Regions from separate parts of the Streptomyces sp. NPDC020801 genome, predicted to be linked through region 3. Evidence: riboswitches for the same ligand, from Rfam matches in the RefSeq annotation. Region 3 holds a riboswitch; each other region holds the start of a gene.
The links. Region 3 has a riboswitch for cyclic di-AMP ahead of ACH4UM_RS27740 (C40 family peptidase). Riboswitches for the same ligand answer to the same signal wherever they lie in the genome.

Region 1 (7,109 bases), on a different contig from region 3:
CCCTGCGCCCCTGCTCCTCCAGCAGCCAGCGCTGGAGCAGGTACACCGAGGCGGCGTCGCAGAAGCCCGGTGCGAGGGCGTGCGCGACGTGCCGGCCGGTCAGGTGCAGATCGAGCTCGGAACCGATGGCGTCGGCCGCGGGGGAGAAGTACGACCGGCGGCGCAGCGGCGCTGGGGAAGGAGCGTCGTCGGGCTGACTGCGTTCTGTGTTCCGCAGGGTCGTTGCCTTCCGGGTGGGGCCGGTAGCGGTGGGGGCGTCCGGCTGTTGCGGGCCGTCGGGCGGTGCGTCGTCGTATGCCGGGGGCAACTATATGATGCCCAGTCAAGGTCACCGAGCAGCAGGGGGAGTTGGTCATGCCGGACGGGGACGGGCTGCCACGGGGCGTGGATCCGGGCAAGGCCAGTGTGGCCCGTATGTACGATGCCATGCTGGGCGGCGAGCACAACTTCGCCATCGACCGGGAGGCGGTGGCCGCGTTCACCGCGATCGACCCCCAGGTCCGCACCCTGGCCCGCGCCAACCGCGCCTTCCTGGGCCGTGCCGTGCGCTTCCTGGTCGACTCCGGCGTGCGCCAGTTCGTCGACCTCGGCTCCGGCATCCCCACCCAGGGCAACGTGCACGAGGTCGCCCAGGCCGCCGGCCCCGGCGCCAAGGTGGTGTACGTGGACAACGACCCGGTCGCGGTCGCGCACAGCGAGGCGCTGCTCGCCGACAATCCGGACGCGGCGATCGTGGCCGCCGACATCCGCAGACCTGCCGAGATCCTCTCCTCGCCCCGGGTGCGGGCGCTCATCGACTTCGGGCAGCCGGTCGCCGTCCTGATGATCACGATTCTGCACTTCGTCACGCCCGAGGAGGATCCGGCCGGCATCGTGGCCGCCTTCCGGGACGCACTGCCTGCGGGCAGCTGGCTGGCCCTGACCCACGCCACGGACGAGGACCGCCCGGACACGGCGGCCGCCGTCGGGCAGTTGTACCGCGACCGGGCCACCTCTCCGGTGACGGCCCGCTCCCACGACCAGATCGGGGCCCTCTTCGACGGCTTCGACCTGGTGGACCCCGGCCTGGTCTACGTCCCGCTGTGGCGCCCGGACCGGGCGGAGGAGATCCCCGAGAACCCCTCCCAGTACTGGGTGTACGCCGGAGTGGGCCGCAAGAGCGCCTAGCTCGCCGCGCGGGCGGGCCGTGCGCCGGTGCTGCGATCGGAAGGGTTCACCGGCTTGCGACGCCCGGCACGGCACCTCGCCGCGTTGTCGCAGCACCCGGGTACGTCCAGTACGCGGGCGATGCTCCGCCTTGCGATGCACCGCACCGGACGCCGCGAGCTTTCCGGCAAACCCTTCCGGCCACAGCACTGGGCGCACGGCACCGACCAGCCCGCGCCCGGCGCACGGCACCGACCAGCCCGCGGCGGGTGCCGGCCGCGGCACCCGGGCCGGCGTGCCGGGCCCGAGTGCCCGCCCCGAAATCTTCGGTCACGGGGCCTCAGGCGGGCCGGATCGCGCTGTGGATGGCCTGGGGGCCCGCGAAGAAGATCGACTCCTCGCGTATCGGTGCCCCCGGACTCGGGGCGTGGACCATCGTGCCGTTGCCGCCGTAGAGGCCGACGTGGCTGACGTCGCCGTGGAAGAAGACCAGATCCCCGGGCCGCAGCTCGGCCAGCTGGATCGGGGCGCCGGAGCCGGACTGCTCGTAGGCGGTACGTGGCAGTGCCACCCCGGCGACCCGCCAGGCGGTCTGGACCAGGCTGGAACAGTCGTACGAGTCCGGTCCGGTGGCGCCCCAGACACACGGCCGGCCGATCTGCGCACGGGCGAAGGCGAGCGCCTTGACGGCCTTCCTCTCGTAGGCCGAGGCGGCTGTTGCGCCGAGGTCCACGGCTGGGGCGGGGGCGGTGGGCGCGGTGGGGGTTGCGACGGCAGGGACACCGAGGGGAACACCGGCGTCCGCGGCCGGTCCCCGGCCGCCCGTCGGGCCGGAGTCGAACAGCGCGGTGGCGCCGAGTGACGGGACGGCGTCGTAGGAGGGGGCGAAGGAAGCGGCGGCGTCGAAGGAGGGGGCGGCGTCGAAGGAGGGGGCGGCGTCGAACGAGGGGGCCGTCCCGGGAGACGGTGACGTGCCCAGGGCCAGCGGCGTGCCGAAAGCCGGAGACGCGCCGGGTGCGGCGTACGAGCCGGCTGACGCATACGTGCCCGGTGACGACGGCGTGTCCATGAGCGCGGTCGCGTCCGGGCGGGCGGCCGTGTCGAGGGATGCGACGGGCTGCGGCGGCCCCTGCGCCGGTCCCTCGGAAGGAGCGGTCCAGGATTCCTCGGCGGTGGACCAGGATTCCTCGGCGGCGGGCCGGAGCCCCCTCACCGAGGCTAGCCAGGACTCCTGCTCGGCCGGCCGGGCCCCGGCCACGGCGAGCGGCTGCGTGGCGTGCGGTGCGGCCTGCCCGGACAGCAGCTCGCGGGCCCGGGTGAGCTTGCTCTGCAGCTGGTCCTTGGAGGACCGCAACGCGGGCTGCCAGGGCCGGGCGGCGGACGCGGACGACGCGGCGCCGGCGGCCTCCGTCCGCGGCTCGGGCACGGCGGGCAGCGCCGCCAGGGGCGCGGCGGGCAGTTCCGCGACCGGCCCGGCGGCCACCGCGGTGGCGGCGGGCCCGGCGGTCAACTCCGGTACGGGCCGTGCCGTGGCCGTCGTGTCCGTCACTCCGGCGGTCAACTCCGGTACCGGTCTGGCGGGAGCCGAAGCCGCGGGGCCGGCGGTCAGTTCCAGCAGGGACGGGCCGGTCCCCTCCGGTCCAGGTGTCCGCGGACCCTCCACGGGGCGCCTCCGCGGCCCCGCACCCCGGGAGTTGGCGGGGTTCGGCCGGCGGCCGGGCGGCAGTGCGGCGGGCACGCTCGGCCCCAACTGGGCACGTGCCACGTCGAACCACTGCTTGGCCACGCTCTCCAGGGTCGGATCGGCCCGCCTGGCGGCGCCCCCGAGCGCCGAGTCGGGCCTCGTACGCCCGCCCTTGCTCATCGCGCGGGTGGCGTTGTAGTTCCCCGTGGCGGTCTCGGCCTGGTCGTAGAGGCTGTTGATCCGCCGCTCAACCTCGGGCGAGGGTCGTTCCGGCGCCAATGAAGACGCACTCCTTCCGTAGCCCGCCTACCGGGTCAGCTGTCGGGTTCGGGCGGGTGGTGCTTCGGAAGGCGTGCCCTACGTCCCTTGCGCCGATGGGCGGTTGGGCCGATTCACCCCAATGTCGGTCGGGTCCCCGGCTCCGGCCGGCCGCTGGGCGGACCGGACTCGGCGGAGGTCGCACGATCCGACGGGACTCGCCGGAGGCAATCGTGCGGCCTGGACGTCAACTTAGCGAACGTGTGTGCCTCGTGTGAAGGTTGAAGGGCGAAATGTCCGATACGTTTTCGTGACCTTTCCGGGTCGGGTGTCACCAGCCCGTCAGCAGCAGGTGGTTGAGCAGCAGCGCAAGCAGGGTCTGGGCGGCCAGCCAGCCCCGGGGGCGGGTGAGCAGGGCGCAGGCCGGAAGCAGCCACATCGCGAAGGGGAGCCAGATGCGTTCCGTCTCCGCCTTGCTCATGCCGGAAACGTCGGCGGCGAGGAGCGCGAGCAGGGCGCAGAGCACGAGCAGGCCGAGGCGGGCCTCGGCGGTCGCCGGACCGCCGGCCGGGCTCGGCCCCGGCTTCGTCCTCCGTCCTGCATCCGGGGTCGTGGGGTTGGTCTTCGGGCCTGCATCCGGGGTCGTGGGGTTGGTCTTGGGGCATGCATCCGGGCTCGTGGGGCTTGGGCTCGCTCCGGCATCCGGGCTCGCGGGGATCGGGCGCGGGCCGGTGTTCCAGGCCAGGACTCCCCTGCGGTGGCGGACCGTCGCGGTGCCTGCCCGGAACAGGCCGGCCGCCGTGGCCGGCCCCGTGATCAGCACGGTGCAGGCCAGGTTCGCCCACACCCAGTAGCCGTAGGGCCGGATGCCACCGATCCCCTGGTAGTACCGCGTGACCAGCAGCCGGTAGGCCTCCCACCAGTTGAAACCGGCGAGCGAGAACAGCACCGGCACGACGGCCAGCCCGGCGAGGAGCAGCGGCAGCCCCCGCAACAGCGCCCCTGCCCGCACGCGCCCCAGCAGCACCACGCCCGCCCCGATCACCGCGAACAGCGTGAGGCCGTACGACAGATAGCAGGTCAGGCCGAACAGCAGCCCTGATCCGAAAGCGGCCGCCGCCCGGGTTCCCGGGCGCGACCGCCCCGCCACCGCCAGGGCGAGCAGCGCGACGGACCAGGCGGCCGCGGCCGCGAACCAGCCGTCGGCCGACGCGCCCACCCACACCGCGGCCGGTGCCGCCACCAGGAAGGGCGCGGCCCGGCGCGCCAGGTCCTCCCCGGCCAGCGTACGCACGGCCACCAGTACGGCCACGCACGCCGTGGCTCCCAGGGTGATGCACCAGGCGCCGGCCCAGCCGCCGCCGCGCAGTCCGGCGCGGTCGAGCAGGACGAAGGTGAGCGTCGCGGCCGGGGGATGGCCGGCGATGTGGGCGGGCCAGGGGGCTGGGGAGCCCTCCACGATGTGGTGGGTGAAGTCGCGGAGCGTGGCCGGGATGTCGTGGAAGCGGCCGATCACCCGGAGGTACTCGTTGGTGGCGGTGAGCCGGGTGGCCACCCCTCGGTTCCAGCCGTCGACCAGCGCGAGCGACCAGGTCCAGGCCATCGCCGTGACCCAGGTGGCGGCGAGCAGAGGGCGCCACGGCAGCCGCCGGGCGAGTGGTGGCCCGAGGGCCACCACGGCGACCGCCAGCAGCACGGCGGCAGGTGTGCCCGGTCCCAGGTGCGGGTCCCACACGGCGAACAGCGGAGGCCAGCGCACGAACAGGGTGTGGTGGGCGGACTGGATGCGGCGGCCGACGAGGACGGCCGCCAGGACGAGCACGGCGGCGGCCAGGGCGGCGGACATGTCGCGAAGCAGAGGGTGAGGACGGCGGGTCACATCGGAACGCTAGGTCGGCGGACGGCGAACCGCCGGTCGCACGGCCCGGATGTCAGCGTTTCGTCATGGGTTGCGGACCCTCTTCGGCCCCGTCCCGTCCTACGGTCGGGACATGAGCGATCAACGGCTCCCCACCTCCCCCGGCTTCTGGCGCAGCCCCCTGCGCGGCCCCTGGTTCACCTCGGTGCTGGGCCTCGTCCTGCTCGTCGGCATCACCGTGCTGTTCGTGACGGGGCTGGTCTCCTACGCCGCCTACAACCCGGGCCTGTCCGCGGTGAACGACCAGACTCCCGGCAAGGGCCTCCTCGGCTTCTACCTCTTCACGTGGCCGACGCGTCCGGTCTGGCTGTACCGGCTCACCCAGAACGTCCACGTCACGCTCGGGATCACGCTGATCCCCGTCCTGCTGGCCAAGCTGTGGTCAGTGGTGCCCAGACTGTTCGCGCTGCCCCCGGCCCGCTCGCTGGCCCACGCCCTGGAGCGGATCTCGCTGCTGCTGCTCGTCGGGGGCGGCCTGTTCGAGTTCACCACCGGGGTGCTGAACGTCCAGTTGGACTACGTCTTCCCCGGTTCCTTCTACCCGCTGCACTTCTACGGCGCATGGGTGTTCTTCGCCGCCTTCGTCGTACACGCCGCCCTGAAGCTGCCCGCGGCTGTGCGCAACGTGCGGCGGACGCGGGCGAAGGCGGAGCCGGCGACGGTGCGGGAGACGGGAGACCTGGTCTCCCCGAGGCCCGACCCGCCCACCGTGTCGCGTCGCGGGGCGCTCTGGCTGGTCGGCGGCGGCTCGCTGCTGCTGTTCGTCACCACCGCCGGCCGCGGCTTCGACGGACCACTGCGGCGAACCGCCCTGCTCGCCCCGCACGGCGGGGCCGAGCCGGGCAGCGGGCCCGGCGGCTTCCAGATCAACAAGACCGCCGAGTACGCGGGGATCGACGCGGCCGAGACCGGTGAGGAGGCGTGGCGACTGGTCGTCACCGGCCGCACCGGCACCGTCCGGCTCAGCCGCGCCGACCTGCTGCGGCTGCCGCTGCACAGCTCGGCGCTGCCCATCGCCTGCGTGGAGGGCTGGTCGACCTCCGACCAGTGGTGGCGCGGCGTGCGACTGCGCGACCTCGCGGCGCTGGTCGGCCACGACGACGCGCCCGACGTCCTGGTGGAGTCGCTCCAGCGGCACGGCGCCTTCCGCCGGGCCGCCCTGCGCGCCAACCAGGTCCGCGACCCGCTCTCCCTGCTCGCCCTGTACGTCAACGGCGAGGACCTGACACCGGACCACGGCTACCCCGCCCGCGTCATCGTGCCCGCGGCGCCCGGCGTGCTGAACACCAAGTGGGTGGCCCGGATGACCTTCGGAGACCTGTGATGACGCCTCGCACGCCGCGACCGGCCGGCCTGCCCGGCCGACCCCGTCCGCCTCACCGGCCCCGCAGGCCCCGCCTGCCCCGTCTTCCGGTCGGCAGCCCCCTGCAACTGCTCCTGCTCGTGTGCTCGTTCGCGCTGGCCGGATACGCGGGGGTGCGGCTGCTCGCGGGCGACTGGCTCCCGGTGGTCCTGTGGATCGTCGGCGCCGCGCTGCTGCACGACCTGGTGCTGCTGCCGCTGTACGCGTCGGCCGACCGCGCCGTGGTACGGGCCTGGGGCGCGGCCGGCCGCCGGGAGTGGGCGGTGTACGTCCGCGTCCCGGCGGCCCTGTCGGGGTTGCTGCTCCTGGTGTGGTTCCCGCTGATCAGCGGACAGGTGGACCAGCGTTACCGGCTCGCCACCGGGCTGTCGGCGGACGGCTTCCTCGCCCGCTGGCTGCTGATCACGGCCGTGCTCTTCGGAGGTTCGGCGCTGGTCCTCGTGCTGCGGCTGCGCAGGGCGACGAAGCACCGGCCGCCCGCCGTCCACTGATCGCCGGGCCGCCAGCCCGCCCGGGCGGCGTGGCGCAGCAGGGCGGGAGTGCCGACCCGCGCCCACGGGAAGGGGCTGCCCGCGCCGCCGCCGGCGTCGCCCGTGTGGACGACCTGGACGTCGACGCGCTCGTCCACGTCCACCGGCGCGGTCTCGGCGATCAGCAGACCGCCCGGGCGCAGCAGCCGGGCGAGCCTGCGGAGCAGGGCGCGCGGATCGCCGCCGATGCCGACGTTGCCGTCCATCAGG
Region 2 (7,109 bases), on a different contig from region 3:
CGCGGTGATCTTCGGCAGGTTGGGGTCGCCGGAGTCGGCGAGCGCCGGGACGAGACCGATGGTCGCCGCCGCCACCCCCACCACCGCGACCGGGACGACGTAGCGCGCGGCCTTGCGCCGCCCCGAGCGCAGGTCGTCGACCTCCTCGGCGCCGGCGCTGTCGTCGGATTCGTACGGTGCCATGTGTGCCCTACCTCCGTCGTCGGCGGCGGCTTTCCATCTGTACCGGGTCCACCCCGAGCCGCCATTCTCACCCAAATCGGTGAGGAGTGGTGTTGTCCGTGGTTTCCATCTGACCAAATCGTCCGCGCGAAAGCGTCAGACCGCGGAGCCAACTCCGTGTACGTCTGGGGTATGACGCGACGGCGCCGCGCCTCCCCCGCCCCGTAGGGGACACAAGGCGGAAGACCGGAGGCGGAGCACGGAGGACGGAGTGGTGGGTGCGAAGGATGGTCGGGGCACCGGGCAGGAGAACCGGGACAGGGTGCTGGGAGGCCATGCGGAGTCGCGGCTCGGGGTGCGCGGGGCGACGCGGGGTGCGCGGGGCGACGCGGGGCGCGCGTGGCGGTGCCGGACGCGCCGGATGCGCCGGATGCGCCGGGACGCGGGATGCGCCGGGACGCGGGATGCGCCGGGACGCGGGATGCGCGTGGCGCTATGGGGTGCGGGATGGCGGTGCAGGGTGCAGGGTGCGGGATGGCGGTGCGGGCCCGGCGTGGGCCGGCAGGGTCACCCCGCCCGGTGGACCACCGCGTCGCACAGCTCCATCAGCGCCACCTTGGCGTCGCACTCGCGCAGGGGGGCCAGCGCGGCGCGTGCCTCCTCGGCGTAGCGCACGGTGTCCCGCCGGGCCTGCTCCAGCGCCGGGTGGACCCGCAGCGCCGCCAGGGCCTCGGCGTGCCGCGCGTCGTCGCTCAGGTCGGAGTCCAGCAGCTCGCACAGCGCGAGGTCCTCGGCCAGCCCCAGCCTCGCCGCGCGCTCACGCAGCCGCAGCACCGGAAGTGTCGCGATGCCCTCGCGCAGATCCGTCCCCGGGGTCTTCCCGGACTCGTGCGAGTCGGAGGCGATGTCCAGCACGTCGTCCGCCAGCTGGAAGGCGACGCCCAGCCGCTCGCCGTACTGCGTCAGCACGTCCACGACCGTCTCGTCGGCCCCGGACATCATCGCCCCGAACCGGCACGACACGGCCACCAGCGACCCCGTCTTGCCGCCCAGCACGTCCAGGTAGTGGTCGACGGGGTCCCGGCCGTCCTGCGGGCCCGCCGTCTCCAGGATCTGCCCGGTGACCAGCCGCTCGAAGGCCACGGCCTGCACCCGCACCGCCTCGGGACCGAGGTCGGCGAGAATCTGCGAGGCCCGGGCGAACAGGAAGTCGCCGGTCAGGACCGCCACCGAGTTCCCCCAGCGGGTGTTCGCGCTGGCCACCCCGCGCCGCACGGCGGCCTCGTCCATGACGTCGTCGTGGTAGAGGGTCGCGAGGTGGGTCAGCTCCACGACCACGGCCGACGGCACGATGCCCGGCGCGTACGGGTCCCCGAACTGCGCCGCGAGCATCACGAGCAGGGGGCGGAACCGCTTCCCGCCCGCCTTGACGAGGTGCTGCGCGGCCTCCGTGATGAAGGGAACCTCGCTCTTGGTGGCTTCGAGCAACCCTTCCTCGACAGCCGCCAATCCGGCCTGGACATCGGCTTCGAGAGCCTGGTCCCGCACGCTCAGCCCGAACGGCCCGACGACGGTCACGAGGGGTCTCCTGTCTGCTGGTGTCTGCTGGCGATTACACGGTTTGTCGATAGGTCGCTGCCATCACTCGAGTCAGCGTATCCGGTCATGTTTCGATCACCGATAGCGCCCACCGATACAGGCCGGGCGGTATCGGATCACGCCCGATATGTTTTTGATCACCACGTATGAGTAGATATTTATCGACTTACCCCTCTCTACCCACCCTCTCGCTTCGTGTGCACGCACGCCTGCCGGTACACGCGTACGAGCGAGCCGCGACGTCACTCGACACGACGCCCGCCACGACGCCCGCCACGCCGACTCCACCCACCCGCCACTCGCCACCCTTGCGCACCCCGACCCACCCCGGCGCCGCCTCCACCCCGGTCACCCCCGGCTGCTCCCGGCGGCCCCGACCCGCCTCGGCCCACTCCCGGCCCGCACCCCGTCGCGCCCCGCCGCGCCCCGTCGGACTTCGGCCCCACACCGTCGACACCGGTCGGTCCGATTTACCCCTATTGAGATTCCAAGTCCCCTTGGCCGCAAATGCCCTTGGGTCGTTCAAACCGTGAGTTGGGTCACTCCCGCCCTTCAGTGCCACTCTCACCCACCCACCCCGCTTCCCCTTCCGCCGCACGCCAGTTGACCCTTGGCAGACGCAAAGGATCAAGTACCTCATACGCCTCAGATCAAGGTCAATTGGGGCGAGGTGTGAATCAGGCACTTGTTCTGGATATGTGCTCTCGCATACGTTCCCGGCCGTCGGGCGGACGCCTAATCCTGCCGCCGCCCGGGAACCCATCGACCGAACCACTCACGGCAGGAGCGGGGGACCCAGGTAAGCCGCCGGGCCGGACGTCGTACGTCACACTCGTACGCCGTGCCGGAACGGCTTGGGGTGAAGCCGTGCTCTTCGGAGCGCGGCCGGGCACCTCCCCGCCCGAACCCGACAGCTCACCTCGCAGGCGGTGGAGAGGAATTCCCCATGCCTGCAAACGGTCAGCGCCGTTCCCGTATAGCTCGTCTCGTCCGCGCCCTGGCCGTCAGCGGCACGGGTGCCGCCGTCCTCGCGCTTCCGCTCCTCGGTGCGACCAGCGCCTCCGCGGCCCCCACGACCTCCGCCCCGGCGGCCGGCACGGTCGCCTACCCGAACAACCTCGACGGCTGGATCCGGGCGTCGCTCGGGATCATGAGGCAGAAGGGCATCCCGGGCACCTACAACGGCATCTACCGCAACGTGATGCGCGAGTCGTCCGGCAACCCGCGGGCCATCAACCTCTGGGACTCCAACGCCGCCCGGGGCATCCCGTCCAAGGGCCTGCTCCAGGTCATCGACCCGACCTTCAGGGCCTACCACGTGGCCGGCACGTCGTTCGACATCTACGACCCGGTCGCGAACATCGCGGCCGCCTGCAACTACGCGGCCGCCCGCTACGGCTCGATCGACAACGTCTTCGGCGCGTACTGACAGGCGCGTAAGGACGGGCGTGTACTGGGCGCACACCGACGGGCGCGTACCGACGGGCGCGTACCGACAGCCCGCTCGACCGCCCGCCCGGTCGCAGCACTAGGGAAACAACCGCTCGAGGACGACGGCGATTCCGTCGTCCTCGTTCGACAAGGTGACCTCGTCGGCCACCGCCTTGAGTTCCGGATGGGCGTTGGCCATGGCGACGCCCCGGGCGGCCCACTGGAACATGGGGATGTCGTTGGGCATGTCACCGAAGGCGAGGGCACTCTCCCTGCCCAGCCCCAAGTGCTCGGCGGCCAGCGCCAGCCCGGTCGCCTTGGTGATGCCGCACGGCTGGAGTTCGACGGTTCCCGGGCCCGACATGGTGACCGTGGCGAGGGAGCCCACCACGCTCCGGGCGGCCGACGCCAACTCGTCGTCGGACAGCGCGGGATGGCGCAGCAGCACCTTGCTGATCGGCGCGCGCCACAGGTCGTCGCGCCGGTCGACCCGTACCGCGGGCAGGGTCGGGTGCGGCATGAGGTACCCCGGCTCGATGAGCGTCAGCCCGTCGGCCCCGTCCTGGTCGACCGCGGCGTACACGTCCCCCACCTCGGCCTCGATCTTGCCGAGCGCGGTCTCGGCGAGCTCGCGGTCCAGGGTGACCGACCACAGCAGGCGGCCCGCTCCGGCGTCGTAGAGCTGCGCGCCCTGGCCGCACACCGCGAGCCCGGTGGTGCCCAGGGCGTCGAGCAGCGCCCGCACCCTCGGCGCCGGCCGTCCCGTCACCACGAGGTGCCGGGCACCGGCCGCCGCCACCCGCGCGAGCGCGGCGAGTGACCGTTCGGACAGGGTGTCGTCGCCGCGCAGCAGCGTTCCGTCCAGGTCAGTGGCGATGAGGGCATATGCGAGGGAGGCGGCCATGATCAGAGAATACGGACCCGTCACCCCACCTGCCCAACGAGATCCGGACGACGGCGGCGCCCACCGTCTCCCGGGTCGGCTTCTCCCAACTGCCTTGCCACCAGCGGTGCTTCGGCAGCGAGGGCGGCGCCGCGCTCACCCGTGCGCCGCCACCAGGTGCCCGGCCAGCCGCGGGGAGGCGAACTCCGTGCCGCACACGAAGCGCATCACCGGGCCGTACGAGGCCGCCGCGGACAGGCCGGTGAAGTAGAGGCCGGGGATGGAGGAGACGTAGCCCGCGCGGAGTTTCGGGGCCCCGCGGCTGACCGCGAGCCCGGTGCGCAACTCGTGGCCGAGGAAGCCCATCGCGGCCATGTCGACGCGGTAGCCGGTCGCCGCGATGACATGGTCCCCGGTCAGTTCCCGGGTGCTGCCGCCCAGGGTGCGCACGGTCAGCGCCGGGCGGCCGTCGGTGGTCCCGGCGCTGACGATGCGGCTCACCTCGTGGACCGGCACGGTGCCCTCGAAGCGGTCGCGCAGCCACCAGGCGCCGAGCGGGCCGAGCACGCGGCGGACCAGGTAGTGGCGGGTGCGGGCCGGGAGGTAGCGGTAGGGGTGCGGGTAGTGGCTCAGCGCCCACAGCGACCAGGCGCGGCCGAAGGGCGACCCGGGGCGCAGCTTCGGCTGGGCCCAGGGCGGGGCGCCGAAGGCCACCTTGCCGCGGCTCCGTGACACCACCCGCACCCGCGCACCGGCCTCCGCCGCGAGGACCGCCGTCTCCAGTGCGGACTGGCCGGCGCCGACGACGATCAGCTCCTTGCCGGCGAAGGCACTCAGGTCGTGGTGCTGAGAACTGTGCGAGACCGGCCCGGTGGGTGCGGGGCCGTCCGGTGCGGCCGCGGCCAGCTCCGGCGGCAGATGGGCGAGGCCCGAAAGGCCCGTCGCGACCACGACCGCACGGGCGGTGAACTGCTCCCCGGAGTCCAGCTTCAGCTCGAAGCCGCCGCCCGGCCGCCGGTCCACCGACACCACCCGCACCCGCTCCAGCTCGGGCACCAGCTTCTGCTGGAACCACTCGCCGTAGCCGATGAAGGTCTCGACCGGGATGATGTCCTCGTCGGTCACCAATCGCTTGATGCCGGCCGCGTCGCAGTAGTCGACGAGGGTGTGGCCGCGCTGCGGGCAGCCGATGCTGGAGGCGACCGGGGTCGACTTCAGCAGCATTCCGGCGGGCATGTGGTCGCGCCAGCTGACCATGGGCTCGCCGAAGGCGCGCACGGGGGCGCCGCGCGCTCGCAGATGGGCGGCGGTGGACAGGCCGAACGGCCCGGCACCGATGACTGCTACCGGTTGGTTCACGAAGTCCCTCCCCAGGACGTGCTGCTGAACGTGCTGACGTGCGGATGCGTCACTTCGTGGGCGGGCTCGGACGGCGGGACGGGCCGCCCGGACGGTCGTGCCGCCGGTCGGGAAGGCGAGCGGGCCGTCCGAACCGGTCGTGCCGCCGGCCGGGACGTGCGGTGTCAGCTGCCCGGACCGGTGCTGCCGCCACGGCGGTTGGTCCGCCACAGCTGGTAGAGGTGCTTCGCGCCCGGCCGGACGAAGCGCGCGAGCATCGTGAGGAACGGCAGCGGGTCGTCACCCGCGAGCCAGGCCAGCTCGGTCCCGCTCGCCTTCATCGGCGCGTGCGGCGTCGTATAGCCGCTGCGGCGGTAGGCGAGCAGGGCGGGCAGGTCGATGTTCTCCACGACGAACCGGTGACCGGCCCGCTGTTCCCCCTCCGGAACGGGACGCCCGGTCAGATCGAGGTGCATGGCACGCACGACGTCCACCCCCGACTCGTTCTCGAAGAGCCGGAACTGGGCGCCCATGCGCGGATTGAAGTCGAGGAGCTTGTACTGTCCGTCGCGCCGGTCGAAGCGCAGGTCGAGGTCGATGATTCCGGTGAAGCCGATCTGTTTGATGAAACGCGCGGCGAGGTCGGCGAGTTCCGGGTTGTCGACGACGTACGCGCTCGCCGTCATGCCGGCGTGGGGCGGCCAGGAGCGGACCTTGACGCCGGTGAACATGGCCAGCGGGGTCGAGTCCTGGTCGAAGTAGGCGTGCACGATCCAGTCCTCGGCCTGCTCCCGCGGCAGGTACTCCTGGAGGATCACCCCGGGCCGCTCGCCCCAGTCGCGGGCGAGGGTGAGCAGGCCCTCGCGGGTGGTGATCCTGGTGGTGCCGCTCACGGCCGGCCGGCTGCGCCGGACGAAGGCCTCGCGGTTCTTGGCCACCACCGGAAAGCGGGCCTTCTCGGCGAACGCGACGATGTCGTCGTACGACTGCGGGAAGGCGGCCGTGGGGCTCGGGATGCCGTGTTCCACGCACAGTTCGTGCAGGCCCTGCTTGCTGGCCAGGCGGCGCGGGAGGCCGGGGGCGACGCGTGGGAAGAGGAAGTGGCCCCCCAGTTCGTCCTGGTGCTCGGCGATCAGGACGGCGGCCTCCTCATCCGTGGGCACCAGGACGGTGGGCCGTCCGATGCGGCGGCCGATCCGCAGCAGGCCCTCGACCATGTGGCCGGCCTCCTCCGTGCCCCTCGTAGGCCAGACGAACGCACGTTTGAGGTAACGGGAGGAGGCCGCAGGCGTGTAGGGGTCCTCGGTGATCGCGTACATGGGGACGCCCAGGCGGCCCAGGCTGCGGATGGCGCCCACCCCGCCGTGGTGCAGCGGGTAGTCGCCGAATTTCACGATCAGGCCCGGCACGTCGTGGTCGGCCTCGAAAGGCACACTGACGGCATTCCTGGCCACGGGTCCCCCCACGTGTCCCCCCTACGGAGCGGACCCACCCCGTCCGCGTCCCCCAAAGGACGCTAAGCCGGAATTGACCGCTCCGACAAGGCCAATTCGGACATTGCAAACTCTTTAGGCACTGCCCAAGACAGGCAACGCACCCGTAACGTGTGGCGCGACCACATGGAACGCACGGCACGCCCCCGGTGCCCAGACCGTGCAGGAAAGTCAGAAAGAGAGGCAGCCACCCCCATGCCCCC
Region 3 (7,109 bases):
GTTCGACGATCACCGCGGCCAGTTCGCCTGCGTGCCGTTCGATCAGGTCGTGCAGATGGGCGGCGTACGCCTCCTCGTACTCGGCCGGCGGCGCGTCCGCGAACACCTGGCGCGGCAGCACACCGGACCACAGCTCGTGCATCCCACCCTCGGGATCGCACACGGACATCGGCTGCCAGGTGTCGCCGTGGTAGCCGCCCCGCCAGGTCAGCAACCGCCGCTTCTCCGGGCGGCCCAGCGAACGCCAGTACTGCAGGCACATCTTGACGGCCACCTCGACCGACACCGAACCGGAGTCGGCGAGGAAGACGTGTTCGAGACCTTCGGGCGACATGTCGACAAGGAGCTTCGCCAGGCGGACGGCGGGCTCGTGGGTGAGCCCGCCGAACATCACATGGCTCATCCGCGCCAGCTGCTCGCGGGCGGCCTCGTCGAGCACCGGGTGGTGGTAGCCGTGGATGGCGGCCCACCACGACGACATGCCGTCGATCAGCTCGCCCGATCCGCCGGCGAGTCTCAGCCGCACCCCGCTCGCCGACTCCACGACGAGCGGTTCCTGACGGCCGGGCATCGGACCGTACGGGTGCCAGACATGCCGCCGGTCGAGGTCCAGCAGCTCGGGGACGCTCAGGCCGGGCAGGTCAGGCATTGGGTGCGAGGTCCGTTCCGGCGCCCCGGCGGCGTACGGCGACGAGATCCGTGCGGGGCTCGTTGCCCTTCGGCTCGGCGGCCGGACTGGCGGCGGCCCGAGCGGAGGAACCGCACACACCCGCGCCCTCGTGCGACCCGCACCCGGCACCCGCACCGGCGTCCGCGTGGGACCCGCACCCGGCACCCGCACCGGCGTCCGCGTGCGACCCGCAGCCCGCGCCCTCGTGGGACCCGCAGCCGCCCATGGCCGCCGCCCGGTGTTCCGGGAGGGTCACCTGGCCGGTGCCCTCCACCTCGAAGCCGGCGTCCGCGATCATCTCCAGGTCGGCCCTGCCGGCCTGGCCCTCGCTGGTGAGGTAGTCGCCGAGGAAGATCGAGTTGGCCAGGTGCAGGGCGAGGGGCTGCATGGTGCGCAGGTGCACCTCGCGGCCGCCCGCGATCCTGACCTCGACGTCGGGGCAGACGAAGCGGACCATGGCGAGGATGCGCAGGCAGCGCTGCGGGGTGAGGTTCCACTCCGTGGCGAGCGGGGTGCCCTCGAAGGGGATCAGGAAGTTCACCGGTACCGAGTCCGGGTCCAGCTCGCGCAGCGAGTAGACGACGTCGACGAGGTCCTCGTCGCTCTCGCCCATGCCGGCGATGAGCCCGGAGCAGGCGGACAGTCCGGCCGCGTGCGCCTTGTTCACCGTGTCCACCCGATCGGCGTAGGTGTGGGTGGTGGTGATGTCGCCGTAGGTGGACTCGGAGGTGTTGAGGTTGTGGTTGTAGGCGTCGGCCCCGGCCTCGCGCAGCCGCTCGGCCTGGCCGTCGGAGAGCAGCCCCAGACAGGCGCACACCTCGACGCCCTCGTTCTGGTCCTTGATGGCCTTGATGGTCTCCGAGACCCGGTCCACGTCACGGTCCGTCGGGCCGCGCCCGCTGGCCACCAGACAGACCCGCTTGGCGCCGCCGGCCAGCCCGGCCGCCGCGGCCTTGGAGGCGTCGCCGGGCTTGAGCCAGGTGTACTTCAGGATGCCGGCCTTCGAGCCGAGCCGCTGGGAGCAGTAGGAGCAGTCCTCGGGGCACAGGCCGGACTTGAGGTTGACGAGATAGTTGAGTTTCACCCGCCGGCCGAACCAGTGACGGCGCACCTTTCCGGCCGCGGCCACCACGTCGAGCAGGTCGTCGTCGGAGGTGGCCAGCACGGCCAGAGCTTCCTCACGGGTCGGCAGCTCGCGCCGAAGCCCCTTGTCCACCAGCGTGTTCAGCAGGTCCATGAGAGCCGATCCTGTCCTACCGGGCCGCCCGGGGCCAAGGAGAGTTTGCACAACAGAGACCCATCGACGTGTGGGTATTGCCACACCATGGGCGGCGGGTCGTCCCGCTAGGGTCTGTGCACTGCCTACAAAAGCCCCGGAGGACCCATGGCGTTCGGCTGGATCGACGAGCAGGCGGACGCACGCCGCCGGGCCGGACTCGTACGGACCCTGCGCCCCCGCCCGGCCGACTCGCCGCTGCTGGACCTGGCGAGCAACGACTACCTCGGGCTCGCCCGCCATCCGGAGGTGACCGAGGGCGCGGCGGCCGCGGCGCGTGCCTGGGGCGGTGGCTCCACCGGCTCCCGGCTGGTCACCGGCACCACCGAGCTGCACACCGAACTGGAGCGCGAGCTGGCCGCCTTCTGCGGCTTCGAGGCGGCCCTGGTCTTCTCCTCCGGGTACGCGGCCAACCTCGCCGCGGTCACCGCACTCGCGCCGCACGGCACGCTGGTCGTCTCCGACGCGGGCAACCACGCCTCGCTCATCGACGGCTGCCGGCTGGCCCGTGGCACCACGCAGGTCGTCGCGCACGCCGAGCCGGAGGCCGTGCGCAAGGCGCTCGGCACGCACGAGGGCCCGTCGGTCCTCGTCTCCGACACGGTGTTCTCGGTCGACGGAGACGCGGCACCGCTCGCGGAGTTCGCCGCGGTCTGCCGGGAACACGGCGCGGGGCTCGTCGTGGACGACGCCCACGGGCTCGGCGTGCTGGGCGCCGGCGGCCGCGGCGCCCCGCACGCGGCGGGGCTCGCGGGTGCCGGCGACGTGGTCGTGACGGTCACGCTGTCCAAGTCGCTCGGCAGTCAGGGCGGGGCCGTGCTCGGCCCCGCGCGGGTGATCGACCACCTGGTCAACGCGGCCCGGACCTTCATCTTCGACACGGGCCTGGCCCCCGCGGCGGCGGGCGCGGCCCTGGCGGCGCTGAGACTGCTGCGCCGCGAGCCGGAGCGGGCGGCACGCGCGCGTGCGGTGGCGAGTGAACTCCATGCGCGGCTGACCGCCGCGGGCCTGGAGGCGGTGCGTCCGGACGCCGCGGTGGTCTCGGTGCGCGCGCCGTCCCCGGAGGGGGCCGTGCGATGGGCGGCCGACTGCCGCGCCGCGGGGCTGGCCGTGGGCTGTTTCCGTCCTCCTTCCGTGCCCGACGGCATTTCACGGCTGCGGCTGACCGCCCGCGCGGACCTCTCCGGGGCGCAGATCGAACGTGCTGTGGCAGTCATCGGCGAGACGCGACCATGAGTCGGCGTGACACGGCCGTGCGTCGCCGGGTCCGGTTCTAGAAGCGGTGGACCGCGGCCGTGAAGTCCGCCCAGCTCCCGGGGGAGAAGAGCAGCGCGGGCCCGGCCGGGTCCTTGGAGTCGCGCACGGCGAGCAGTCCGGCCCACGGTCCTGAGACCGGCCGGGCCGTTTCGACGCAGTTGTTGGCTCCCGTGCTGTAGCTGCTGCGCAGCCATCGCGCAGCGGGCAGTTGGGTACTGGAAGGTACGTTCCGAGGCAGAGCAGACAAGGTGCCTCCTTGACGCGGTGGAGCGCCGTCACCTTTCCCGGTGTATCCCGGCGATGAAGTCCAACGAGTCCTCGGGCGAAAGGGCGTGGCTCCGAAGGGTGTCGAAGGCCTCGGTGTAGGCCTCTAGGTCTTCTTTCCGTTCGAGGTAGAGGCTACTCGTCAAGTGGTCGAGAACAACCACGTCCAGATCAGAAGTGTTCGAAAATGAGAAGATAACGAAAGGCCCTGTGAGGCCGATATGCGCCCCGGCGGCGAACGGCAGTACCTGAAGCCGCACTTGGGGCAGCCGTGCCGCCTCCGTCAGCCGCTCCAGCTGGCGCGCCATGATCTTCGGGCCGCCGATCTCCCGGCGCAGCACCGCCTCGTCCAGGACCGCGCTCAGCTCCAGCGGTGGCCGCGCCCGCAGCACGTCCTGCCGGGCCAGCCGCACCTCCACCAGCGCGTCCAGCCGCTCGTCGTCGAGCCCCTCCACGGCGGCCCGGGTGACCGCACGCGCGTACTCGGGGGTCTGCAGCAGTCCGGGGACGACCGAGGTCTCCAGGGTGCGCATGCCGCTCGCCTGTGACTCGAGACTGATGAAGTCCCGGTAGGTCGGCGGCAGTACGCCGCGGTAGGCGTGCCACCAGTGGTGCCGGCCACCGCCGTCGTCGGAGCCGGCCAGCACCAGCAGCAGCTCGCGCAGCTGGGCGTCCCGGACCGCGTACGCGTCCAGGAGTAACCGCACATCGGCCGGTTTGGCCCCGCTGGATCCTGTCTCGATCCGGCTGACCTTGGACTGGTGCCAGCCCACCAGGCGCGCCGCTTCACCACTGGTGAGACCCGCACCGGTGCGCAGCGCGCGCAGTTCGGCGCCCAGTTTCCGGCGGCGCACCGCGGGACCGTGCTGCATGGGCTACTCCTTACTCCTTCCGAGCCGCCCCGATACGGCCTGCCGTCGCAGAGTTCACCGCTTCGAGCGACAGATATATGCATATCTTGGTGGATCGCCACCCGGACCGGCGCGGTGATGGCAGTCTGACGGCGAAGCACCAGTCCGGGACCGTACTCGAACCATCCACTCCGTGTCGGACCGCGGTCCCGCGGGAAAGGGACGGCGTCGCCATGGCAGACCATCTGGAAGCATCCGTCACCTTGCCGAGCGATCCCGCCTCGGTCTCCGCGGCCCGGGCCTATGTGGTGAGCACCCTGGCCGAGTGGGGACTGCCGTCCGGGACGGACACCGCCGACACCGTCCGGCTCATCGTCTCCGAACTCGCCACGAACGCGGTACAGCACACGTTCGGGCAGTCCCCCACCTTCACGGTGGACCTCGTCCTGGAGCGCGACGAATGGCTGCGCATCGGGGTCACCGACAGCCATCCGCGGTTCCCGAAACGACTGCCGGCCGCCGTCCAGCAGGACAACGGCCGGGGGATGGTGATCATCCGGTGGCTCACCGCGGAGTGCGGCGGCAGGCTGACCGTGCGGCCCACCCGCGAGGGCGGCAAGACGGTCTGCATCGAGCTTCCGTGGACGGTCCCGGTCCGCCCGGTCACGACCGCGGGCCGGCAGGAACCTTAGGGCGTCGCGGCGGCCGGAACCGTGCCGCCGCGGCACGTGCGGTGGCCCGGGGGCGCCGGCCCGGGGGCGGTGGCTCCGGGGGAGGCGGCGGCAACCCGAGGGCGATGGCGGCGCGTCAGGGCACCGCCACCGCGCCCGGGCGGGTCAGCTGACCCGGCCGTACCAGACGCTGCGCGTCCAGATCTTCTGAAGCCTCACCACGTCCCCGGTCTTCGGGGCATGCCAGATCTTGCCACCGCCGGCGTAGATGCCGACGTGGTAGACGTACGAGCCCGAGTGGAAGAACACCAGGTCCCCGGCGCGGCGGTTCTTCGCGGAGATGTGATGGGTCTTGTTGTACTGCTGGGCCGCCGTGCGGGGCAGCCTCTTGCCCACCTTCTTGAACGAGTACAGCGTGAGTCCGGAGCAGTCGAACCGGCGCGGCCCGGTCGCTCCCCACTGGTAGGGGGAGCCCTTCTTGGACGCCGCGACCTGAAGCGCCTTCGTCGCCATGGTCGCGGCCGAGGCCTCGGACGCGACGCCCGGGACCACGATCGAGCCGCCCACGGCGGCAATGGTCAGGGCAGAGGCCGTACCGGCCCGGGCCATCAGCGACGGGACACGATTGAGCGCAGTCATGCGCAACCCTTCGTCAGCCGCCTGTGAAGGATGACCTGTCGGATTCGGGCTGGCGAAGTTGCCCGGCCGCGTCGAGACGCGGCTTCACCCCAAGGGCTGCTCGGCCCGGCCATGGCGTGACCGTGCCGGCGACCCGTCGTGCTTGGGTCCTCCACTCCTGCCGATCCACTCCTGTCGACCGGTCATCCGGGCGGCGGCAGGACTCGGCGTCCGCCCGGACCGCCCCGCCGCTGTGGCGGGGGCTTGTCGTCAGACAGGGATCTTCACCTACCGATGTCCGAAAATCCCAACGGAACCGGGGATTTGTGTTGTTACTCACCACTCACCCGTTCGGGTGGACACCCGCGCGCTCGAACGACTGTCTCCCTCCCCGATGACCCCCGGACCAGCACCGGAAGGTTCCATTCCGCCATTAGGGCAGCCGAGTTGCGCAACCGCGACGGCCGCAAAAAAGGAGGCGAATCTACGCCGGAAGGGGGTACGCCATTTGGTCCGTTTCGACTCACGGCCGGACGCCCCGTGTTCCGCCGTCGACGGGACGTCCGGCCGTGGGGACGTCAACTTGCGCAGGGCGGCGGCACGGTGACGCGGGCCGTGCGCCGCTCGCCGTCCAGGACGCGCAGGGCCCGCGCCAGGGTGGCCGTGTGCAGTTCGGTCTCGCCCCGCTGGTGCATCAGGGTCAGCGCGTCGCGCAGCTCGGCCGCCTTGGCGACCAGCGCCTGAGCGGCCCTCAGGCTCCGATAGGTGCCCCCGTGCAGGGCGGGGTTGACGCGGCCGGGCAGATCGGCCGCGTCGAGGTACGGTCGATCAGCTCCCCCTCCGCCCGTGTCAGCGCCGGCAGCGGCGGTGGCGGCGGCTCGGCCGGTGGCATCGGGCCGGTCACCTCGCGTCCGGCTCGGTGCGCGGAGCCGCGCGGTGGGGGACGACACGGTCCACCAGCCCGTACTCCAGCGCGCCCGCCGCGTCCAGGACCCGCTCCCGCTCCAGGTCCGCGCGCACCTGTTCCCGGGTGCGCCCGGTGTGCCGTACGAGCATGTCCGCCAGACGGGCCCGGACGCGCAGCAACTCCTCGGCCCGGACGGCCAGGTCGGACGTCTGCCCGCACACCGGCTCGGGCAGCGAGGGCTGCTGGAGGACCACGCGGGCGCCCGGCAGCGCGTACCGCTTGCCGGGGGTGCCGGCGGCCAGCAGCACGGCGGCGGTGGAGGCTGCCCGGCCCACGCAGACCGTCTCCACGTCGCAGCCGACGAAGCGCATCGTGTCGTGGACGGCCGCCATCGCCTCGAACGGGCCGCCGGGGGAGTCGATGTACAGCGAGATGTCCCGGCCGGGGTCCTGGTGCTCCAGGAGGACGAACCGAGCGACGACGTCGTTCGCCGCGGTGTCGTCGATCGGTGTGCCGAGAACGACGATGCGCTCCTCCAGCAGCTTCGCGCAGGGGTCCAGGGTCCGGTGACCGGCGCTGGTGCGCTCGGTGGACC

Region 1: linked by a shared signal. The riboswitch ahead of ACH4UM_RS32335 (NlpC/P60 family protein) and the one ahead of ACH4UM_RS27740 (C40 family peptidase) in region 3 are both predicted to bind cyclic di-AMP.
Region 2: linked by a shared signal. The riboswitch ahead of ACH4UM_RS00545 (transglycosylase SLT domain-containing protein) and the one ahead of ACH4UM_RS27740 (C40 family peptidase) in region 3 are both predicted to bind cyclic di-AMP.

What each region holds. Positions count from the first base shown of each region.
Region 1 is NZ_JBIRST010000020.1:106,364-113,472, reverse strand. It holds gene ACH4UM_RS32345 (PP2C family protein-serine/threonine phosphatase) at 1-307, opposite strand, end outside; gene ACH4UM_RS32340 (SAM-dependent methyltransferase) at 355-1,167, shown strand; gene ACH4UM_RS32335 (NlpC/P60 family protein) at 1,487-3,109, opposite strand; cyclic di-AMP (ydaO/yuaA leader) riboswitch at 3,118-3,293, opposite strand; gene ACH4UM_RS32330 (hypothetical protein) at 3,420-4,934, opposite strand; gene ACH4UM_RS32325 (molybdopterin-dependent oxidoreductase) at 5,080-6,330, shown strand; gene ACH4UM_RS32320 (hypothetical protein) at 6,297-6,860, shown strand; partial or broken gene ACH4UM_RS32315 (class I SAM-dependent methyltransferase) at 6,998-7,109, opposite strand, start outside.
Region 2 is NZ_JBIRST010000001.1:112,549-119,657, reverse strand. It holds gene ACH4UM_RS00555 (outer membrane lipoprotein carrier protein LolA) at 1-183, opposite strand, end outside; gene ACH4UM_RS00550 (polyprenyl synthetase family protein) at 730-1,740, opposite strand; cyclic di-AMP (ydaO/yuaA leader) riboswitch at 2,516-2,703, shown strand; gene ACH4UM_RS00545 (transglycosylase SLT domain-containing protein) at 2,708-3,190, shown strand; gene ACH4UM_RS00540 (HAD family hydrolase) at 3,290-4,096, opposite strand; gene ACH4UM_RS00535 (FAD-dependent oxidoreductase) at 4,232-5,434, opposite strand; gene ACH4UM_RS00530 (ATP-grasp domain-containing protein) at 5,599-6,846, opposite strand; gene fahA (fumarylacetoacetase) at 7,102-7,109, shown strand, end outside.
Region 3 is NZ_JBIRST010000015.1:82,538-89,646, reverse strand. It holds gene ACH4UM_RS27770 (adenosylmethionine--8-amino-7-oxononanoate transaminase) at 1-649, opposite strand, end outside; gene bioB (biotin synthase BioB) at 642-1,907, opposite strand; gene ACH4UM_RS27760 (8-amino-7-oxononanoate synthase) at 2,055-3,182, shown strand; gene ACH4UM_RS27755 (DUF397 domain-containing protein) at 3,220-3,450, opposite strand; gene ACH4UM_RS27750 (helix-turn-helix domain-containing protein) at 3,479-4,339, opposite strand; gene ACH4UM_RS27745 (ATP-binding protein) at 4,552-5,010, shown strand; gene ACH4UM_RS27740 (C40 family peptidase) at 5,155-5,628, opposite strand; cyclic di-AMP (ydaO/yuaA leader) riboswitch at 5,632-5,847, opposite strand; partial or broken gene ACH4UM_RS27735 (hypothetical protein) at 6,186-6,499, opposite strand; gene ACH4UM_RS27730 (ATP-dependent Clp protease proteolytic subunit) at 6,508-7,109, opposite strand, start outside.